DNA from 2 places in the Pelosinus sp. UFO1 genome. Region 1 is predicted to be linked to the other one. Evidence: riboswitches for the same ligand, from Rfam matches in the RefSeq annotation. Region 1 holds a riboswitch; the other holds the start of a gene.
What was found. Region 1 has a riboswitch for cyclic di-GMP ahead of UFO1_RS24845 (matrixin family metalloprotease). Riboswitches for the same ligand answer to the same signal wherever they lie in the genome.
Positions count from the first base shown of each region.

Region 2: another riboswitch for cyclic di-GMP. It lies ahead of UFO1_RS19730 (methyl-accepting chemotaxis protein); the one in region 1 lies ahead of UFO1_RS24845 (matrixin family metalloprotease).

Region 1 covers NZ_CP008852.1:350,464-354,670, forward strand. Annotated here, with positions in the region: gene UFO1_RS01465 (alpha/beta hydrolase-fold protein) at 1-1,279, shown strand, start outside; cyclic di-GMP riboswitch class I at 1,888-1,976, shown strand; gene UFO1_RS24845 (matrixin family metalloprotease) at 2,087-4,207, shown strand, end outside.
Region 2 covers NZ_CP008852.1:4,182,013-4,186,219, forward strand. Annotated here, with positions in the region: gene UFO1_RS26080 (hypothetical protein) at 49-177, opposite strand; gene UFO1_RS19730 (methyl-accepting chemotaxis protein) at 251-2,218, opposite strand; cyclic di-GMP riboswitch class I at 2,427-2,511, opposite strand; gene hpdA (4-hydroxyphenylacetate decarboxylase activase) at 2,698-3,633, opposite strand; gene hpdC (4-hydroxyphenylacetate decarboxylase small subunit) at 3,637-3,903, opposite strand; gene hpdB (4-hydroxyphenylacetate decarboxylase large subunit) at 3,908-4,207, opposite strand, start outside.

The DNA of each region.
Region 1 (4,207 bases):
GAAGCATAAGCATATTAAAAGTGTCACAGCAATCAATGAGGTATTTGGGGATGGACAAAAGGTAAGCGCTGTAGCAGTGGAATACGATAGCGCCATAGACACCTCTAAGCTAAAGGCCTCAGACTTCACGGTTGAAGACAAGAATGTTACGAAGGTATATGCCAATACTGCGGCGGAAAAAGCATATAAGGGCGTAAACGGTCAATATGTCATTGTTGAGCTTGATACAACTATTACACCTGATACAGGATATGGTGGTGGCAATGGAGCAAGCAATGATGCCAATGGAGCTGGTAACGGCCAAAATGGCAATGCCGAGCAGGGTGCTTCTCAGGGGGGGAATCGGCCCCCTGGCAACGGTGGTCCAACCTTAGGCTTCGTAGCAACTGATTCAGCCGAAAGCAAACCATTGACAGTCAATGTAACACAGAGCGGCGACATCGCAACTGTGGGAGGTCAAACCTACAAGGCGGATTCCAAGGTGATGACAAACAGTAAGGACATTAATTTAGTGGTGGATGACTTCAAGAAACTTGTTTATACAGATCCAAACTACAACAATGAAAAATTGATGTACAATCTATATGTGCCAAAAAATTACGATCCGTCTAAGAAGTATCCGTTGGTATTATTTATGCATGATGCAGGTGTTGTTAGCAACAACCCTACAAATACATTAACTCAGGGCTTAGGAGCTGTTGTCTGGGCAGAACCATCTGAACAAGCAAAGAACGAATGCTTTGTACTCGCCCCACAGTATACTAGTATTATTGCTGATGACACTTCTCAGACTACTGAACAAATGGATATCACAGTGGATCTTGTAAAAGATTTAGAAAAGCAGTACAGCATAGATTCCAACCGTCTATATAACACTGGTCAATCAATGGGAGGAATGACTTCTATTGCTATGGAGATCAAGTATCCTGACATGTTTGCAGCATCACTATTGGTTGCTTGTCAGTGGGATGTGAACAAGGTAACTCCAATGGTAAAGAAAAACTTATGGATCGTTGTATCTGAGGGTGATAACAAGGCTAACCCAGGCATGGATTCCATCACTGAAGCTTTGAAGAAGCAGGGTGCTACTGTCAGCAAGGCAACTTGGTCTGCGGAATCCAGTGCGGCGGAATTCGCAACTGATGTGAGTAATATGCTTGCCGCAGGCAGTAACATCTATTATACGGTCTTCAAGAACGGCAACCATCGGTATACCTGGCAGTACGCCTATACGATTGAAGGTGTTAGAGACTGGTTGTTTAAACAGGTGAAACAATAAATTTCAACAAACTCGCAACAAATTGTCATAACAGAATGGGGTTCCGAAAATCATAAAGCAGCCATAATAGTCAATCAGATTTTTGTCCACCAATACAAGATAATATGAAATGAATAGAAAGCAATTATATAGAAGAAAGCTATTGAAATTTACGCAGTTTGCATGTATTAAAGCCTGTTGTTTTTAATAAAACTATAGCCTAAAAACTCTAAGCCGTGTGTCGAGCGTTCGAATCGCCCCAGGCGCACCATATGAAATCAAGGGTTCTAGCTTTCTTGCTAGAGCCTTTTTTGTTGTTGTTCACCAATAGAAAGTATTTTGTTGTTGGTGGATAACAACAATCACGGGGAAGGCATACCGTGTGAAAAGCAATCTCATTTTTTCACTGTAAATCCTCATGACTTCAGCCTGTACCAATAAAATATGATTTAATTGATTCAAAAGTTTTACAAATAAGAAAATCAGTACTTGTATGTAAGTACGATTCTAAAACAAAAGAATTTTCTAAATGAAGTTTATTAAATTATAATTTAATTTTATTGACAACATAATAATAATATAGTTTAATAATGGTAATGATGTTACAAAAAATGACATTTTTTTTTACACATAAAATTAGGCAAACTTACTGAAAGGTGAGGGCGCAAAGCCATGGGTCTAAGGACTGTAGGAAGTCTATGATTGCCAGGTTACCATTTCGTAAGAAATGATGTTAAACCAGACAATCTGTCTGGTTTTTTGTTTTTTACAAGTAGTACATGCTGGTTGTATTTTAGTAAGTTAGTAGAAAAAATGGGGGAGAAAAACATGGCAAATATCAATGGAACAACAGGGAACGACATACTTCTTGGTACTGCAGGCGATGATGTAGTTGATGGTGGTGGCGGTGATGATTCCATTAATGTAGGAGCTGGAAATGACATTGTAAAGTATTATACTTCGTACACTCCTTCTAAAATTACAGGTGGATTAGGTATTGATACGTTGGATGCCAGTGCCCAGACGACTGGAGTAGCTATTAATCTTACTACCCAGTTTACTGACTTTGAAAATATAACTGGCGGTTCAGGTGACGATGTGTTGACAGGTACCATTGGTGTCAATACTCTGATGGGCGGAGCAGGTAATGATATTATTGATGGAAAGGGTGGCAGTGATATCATTAATGCTGGCGATGGCGATGATATTGTCAAATATTATTCGACGCTTACCGCTACTAACGTAAAGGGCGGTAATGGCATAGATACATTAGATGCTAGCGCTCTTACTACTGCTGTCAATATTAACTTAGCAACCCAATTTAAAGACTTTGAAAACATTACAGGTGGCTCAAGCAACGACACTTTAACTGGTAATGATCAAACAAATATCTTAATTGGTGGGGATGGTAACGATTATATTGATGGTGGAAAGGGTGCCGATAGTATCTATGGCGGTAATGGAAATGATACGATTGTGTTCCATGCTGACAACGCTCTTGTAGATGGTGGTACGGGAGTAAATATTCTAACGGCTGCTCCGTCTGCGACGGGAGTTAGTATTGACTTAACGAATGGTGTTTTTTCTAATATTCAACAAGTAATTGGCAGTAATTATAATGACGTCATTAAAGGGACCAGCGGTAATGATATTATCTCATCTGGTAATGGCGATGACATAATTGATGGCGGTGCTGGTATTGATACCATTGATGCAGGCGCTGGCAATGACACGGTAAAATATTATACTTCTTATGACCCTACTAAAATAAAAGGTGGAGCAGGTATTGATACGTTGGATGCCAGTGCACAGGCCACTGGATTAACTATTAATCTTACTACTCAGTTTACTGATTTTGAAAATCTTATTACTACCGCTAACAATGACACAGTAACAGGTAATGCACTTGCTAATGTCATTGACGGCGGTGGCGGTGATGATACGATTGATGCGGGAGCCGGCAATGATACTGTAAAATATTATGCTTCCTATACTCCTTCCAAAATAAAAGGTGGATTAGGGATTGATACACTGGATGCCAGTGCACAGACGACTGGAGTAACTATTAATCTTACTACCCAGTTTACTGACTTTGAAAATATAACTGGCGGCTTAGGTGACGATGTGTTGACAGGTACCATTGGTGTCAATACTCTGATAGGCGGAGCAGGTAATGATATTATTGATGGAAAGGGTGGCAGTGATATCATTAATGCTGGCGATGGCGATGATATTGTCAAATATTATTCGACGCTTACCGCTACTAACGTAAAGAGCGGTAATGGCATAGATACATTAGATGCTAGCGCTCTTACTGCTGCTGTCAATATTAACTTAGCAACCCAATTTAAAGACTTTGAAAACATTACAGGTGGCTCAGGCAACGACACTTTAACTGGTAATGATCAAACAAATATCTTAATTGGTGGGGATGGTAACGATTATATTGATGGTGGAAAGGGTGCCGATAGTATCTATGGCGGTAATGGAAATGATACGATTGTGTTCCATGCTGACAACGCTCTTGTAGACGGTGGTACGGGAGTAAATATTCTAACGGCTGCTCCGTCTGCGACGGGTGTTAGTATTGACTTAACGAATGGTGCTTTTTCTAATATTCAACAGGTAATTGGCAGTAATTATAATGACGTCATTAAAGGGACCAGCGGTAATGATATTATCTCATCTGGTAATGGCGATGACATAATTGATGGCGGTGCTGGTATTGATACCATTGATGCAGGCGCTGGCAATGACACGGTAAAATATTATACTTCTTATGACCCTACTAAAATAAAAGGTGGAGCAGGTATTGATACGTTGGATGCCAGTGCACAGGCCACTGGATTAACTATTAATCTTACTACTCAGTTTACTGATTTTGAAAATCTTATTACTACCGCTAACAATGACATATTAACAGGTAATGCACTTGCTAATGTCATTGAC
Region 2 (4,207 bases), 1.3 Mb from region 1:
AGTCCCGATGAATGCTCCCCCAAAAAGGAGTCTATCATCGGGATTATTTTATAAACTATAACTATTATTGTCAGTTATATATTGCTCGAGTTCCTTTAAAATTTGGGGAAGATTCTTAAGTAACTCCTCTAGTTCTTCTTTTCCCATCTCCAATCCTACCACCATTTCTTCTTTCATTAAACACACTCCTATAGTAATTTCAGATTTTTTTACCTGTATAAGTATGATCAACTAAAAGTAAATTATTGCATTAAATTGTAAACTTTCTAACGGCTTTCTGCATTTCCTCTGCCAGATTCGCTAACGCATGGCTTGAAGAAGCAATTTCTTGCATCGAAGCTGATTGTTCCTCTGTGGCTGCAGAGATACTTTGGGTTTCTCCAGAATTGTTTTTTGTTATTGCATTAATATCCTGTATCGCGGTAACAATTTTATTACTGCCAACGTCTACTTTTTGAATAGAACTAGTAATCTCACGAACCTGACTTAGAACTGTCTCAACCAATATTTCTATCTGCTTAAAGGATTCTCCAGCCTTATTAACCACTTCGCTTCCAATGTGTACTTCCCTTGTACCATTATTCATAGCTACTACAGCCGTATCTGTATCTACTTGAATTTCGTTAATCATTTCGGCAATTTGCTTTGCTGCATGCTGAGATTGTTCCGCTAATTTACGTACTTCCTCTGCTACAACGGCAAATCCACGCCCTTGCTCACCAGCACGAGCTGCTTCAATCGCTGCATTTAATGCCAATAAGTTTGTTTGTCCAGCAATTCCAGAAATAGTATCTACAATTTGTCCAATCTCTTTCGATCGATTCCCTAACTTAGCTACTACTTCCGCCGATCCCGAAACAGTCTTTTCGATGATATTCATTTGACTCACAGCACTACCAATCGCCACATTACCATCACTCGCAGCACTAGCCGCCTGTTCCGATGTTGCCGCTACTGTCCTTGCATTTCCTACAACACGCTGAATACTTGCTGACATTTCCTCAACTACAAGAGAAGCTTCTTCCACTGCATTCGATTGTTTTTCTGTTCCTTGTGCTACCTCAGTTATCGATGTAGCTACTTGGACTGATGCATGAGCTGACTGCTCGGCACTAGCGGTCAATTCTTCCGAAGATGCCGCCAATTGTTCTGCTGTTTGCGCCACATTTTTCATTAGATTTCGTAAGTTTTCTGCCATTTTTGAAAAGGCTAATGCTAGCTGTCCTATTTCATCATTAGACTTAATTATCAGATTCTGCTCTGTTAGATCTCCGCTAGCTAGTCGCTCAGCCTGCTCAGTTAATTTTGTAACGTTTCCTGTTATTTTACTAGCCAATACCCAGCTTGCAGCAATTGAAATTATAATGCCGATTAAAGCAATCAGTCCAAACTCATAACCTAACTGTTTGACTTGGCTATAAACATCTTCTTTGTCAACTGTAATACCCAATATCCATCCCGTAGATGGTATTTTGGTATAAATCATTAATTTTGATACGTTATTCTCTTCATAACTTTGAACACCGTTATCTTGAGATAACATTTCTTTTGCCATCTGTTTTAATTGTGGATTTTCATTAATATTGGTCGAAATTTTCGTTGAATCTGGATGGGCCAACGTAATTCCTTGTTGATCTACAATAAAACCGTTTCCTTTCCCATGTAAATTAATCTCTTTAATTCTCTCACTTAAGATATCTAGTGTAATATCAATCCCAACAATACCTTTTGTATTTCCTGCTGTATTTTTCAATGGAACAACTGCTGATACAATATACTTTTTAGTTAATGCATCAACATAGGCATCAGTAAATGTTAATTTATTTGTTTCTTTTCCTTGCTTGTACCACCCACGTTTACGAGGGTCATACCCCTCTGGAAGGGCTGATCCTGAGCCATCAATCATCCTGCCATCTTCTAACCCTACATACAAATCAAGTACGCCAGGATCAGACTTATAATTTTGCACAAAAGAAACTGGTATATCATTATCACCTAATACTACCTGAATGTTTTGACTAGTCACTACTGCCGTTTGAGCCTTTGTTAATAACCAACCATCTAGTTGTTTTGAGTGACTGTTAACAATAGAAAACATTTCATTTTTGATATTTTCTGTTACTTGCTTTTTAGCATCAAGATATCCCATGATTGTAACTGCCAATAAAACAGAACTCGTAATAAACACCAATGCTAAAAACTTCATTTTCAATTTCATATGTACACCACTTTCTATTTAATTTCCAACCATATTGAAACATTATCTTAAATCTTGAACCATTTATTCAGCTAGTGTTTTGCATTTTTTTAGTTTCGTGCATATTAGCACATCAACAATTCCATTCACTCTTTTGTTAACTTTTGGGACAAGCGATACCTCCTCTTTTAATAACAAAAACTGCCAGGTAACATAATGTAAATTTACAAAATGCAACCTGGCAGTCATGAATTAATATTGTTAGACCCATGGCTTTGCGTCCCTACCTTTCGATAGGTTTGCCTATATAGTTATAAATTGTCATTTTCGACACAAAAATATAAACTCCTCTAAAATATGCCATTTTTTTCAAAAATATAGTGGCTTCAGATTATTATGTTTTTGCTATAAAAAAATAAAGCATAACTTTGCCATTACGGCAAAACTTACGCTTTATATTACATTGCTAAACCATCGTGGGTTTAAATTACATTATAAATTTAAAACGCTGTATCATGACCGATATAGCAGGCTATATTATTGTGAAGAAATAGATCCTGTATTTCTTCCATCTGGGCATCGCTTACACTACCACTAGTCGCATAATCATAATTTTTCCCTAGTTGGCGCCATTTCGATTCGCCTAGTGTATGAAAAGGTAGAATGTTTATTTCAAATAGATTATTTTCCTGCATAAAGTATATCAACTTTGACATATTCTCAACATCATCATTAAAGCCACCGATAACTGGCACTCTGATGATAATCCTTCCCTGCCACTGTGAATTCGCAACAGAAGATATATTGGAAAGAATAATATCGTTATATACCCCAGTTTTTTCTTTATGCTTTTGTCTGTCCATGTGTTTTATGTCAACGAATACAAAATCTACATATTTCATTACATTCAAATATACTTCTTCATCAGTATATGCTGTTGTTTCGATTGCTGTATGGAAACCATTTTTTACACACTCTTTTAGGATTTCAACTAGAAACTTATTCTGCATCAAAGGTTCGCCACCACTAAAGGTTACACCACCTTTTCCGCCCCAATTATTAGAATCCCTTTTTAATATTTTCATTAACTGATCAACAGTATACTCTTTTGCACATTGCTTTAAGCCACTATAACAACAAGCCTCAGCACATTCAAAGGTTGTACAAGCATCACATGTTTCCCAATTCAACACTGGTTTTCCATTAGCAAAGCTTAGCCCGCCTCTATTACAGGTATCCTTACACAATGAACAGCCTTTATTATACCTGCAACTTCTTTCGCTAAACATGATATGAGGTGTTCTGCTCCAACTTTCAGGGTTCGCACACCATCGACAACTTAGAGGACATCCACTCATAAATACAGTCGTTCTACAACCTGGTCCATCATGAACTGAAAAACTCTGTATATCAAATATTACTCCTGTTGTATCCACTCTTTACCTCTTATCTTTAAATTCATGGGCAGCACAAGTTCCTGCATTAAGGCTGCCATATACCCAATCTTCCTTAGATAACCCTTTGCATATTCCGATACCTTGTTCATCCTCATCATGAAACTGTTTACAATTGTTACATTTTGGTGCTACTGCTAGTCTGTCACATACGTCAGTATCTATATTGATGAACTGCTTTGTTAATCTGCATATTCCTTTACTTGCATCAATACTGCAAAAATGTAAACAATCAATATGTTTTAATGCCATCTTCCTATACTCCTTCATGTTCAGTTCTAGATATTACTTCATCCTGTATTGGTTTGCCTAATTCACACCAATATTGTGTAAAACCAGCTACACGAACCAGTAAATCACGATGCTCCCCTGGGGCTTTTTGTGCTTGTTTTAATATAGTAGAATCTATTATATTATATTGGACATGGGTGCCGCCTCTGCGCATATAGGCCTTAGTCAAATCCAATAATTTTCTTGTTCCTTGAATACCTTGTAATGCACCTGGATGAATTTTAAGATTCATCTGAGAGTTTTGGGATGTGGTGTGATCCCAAAT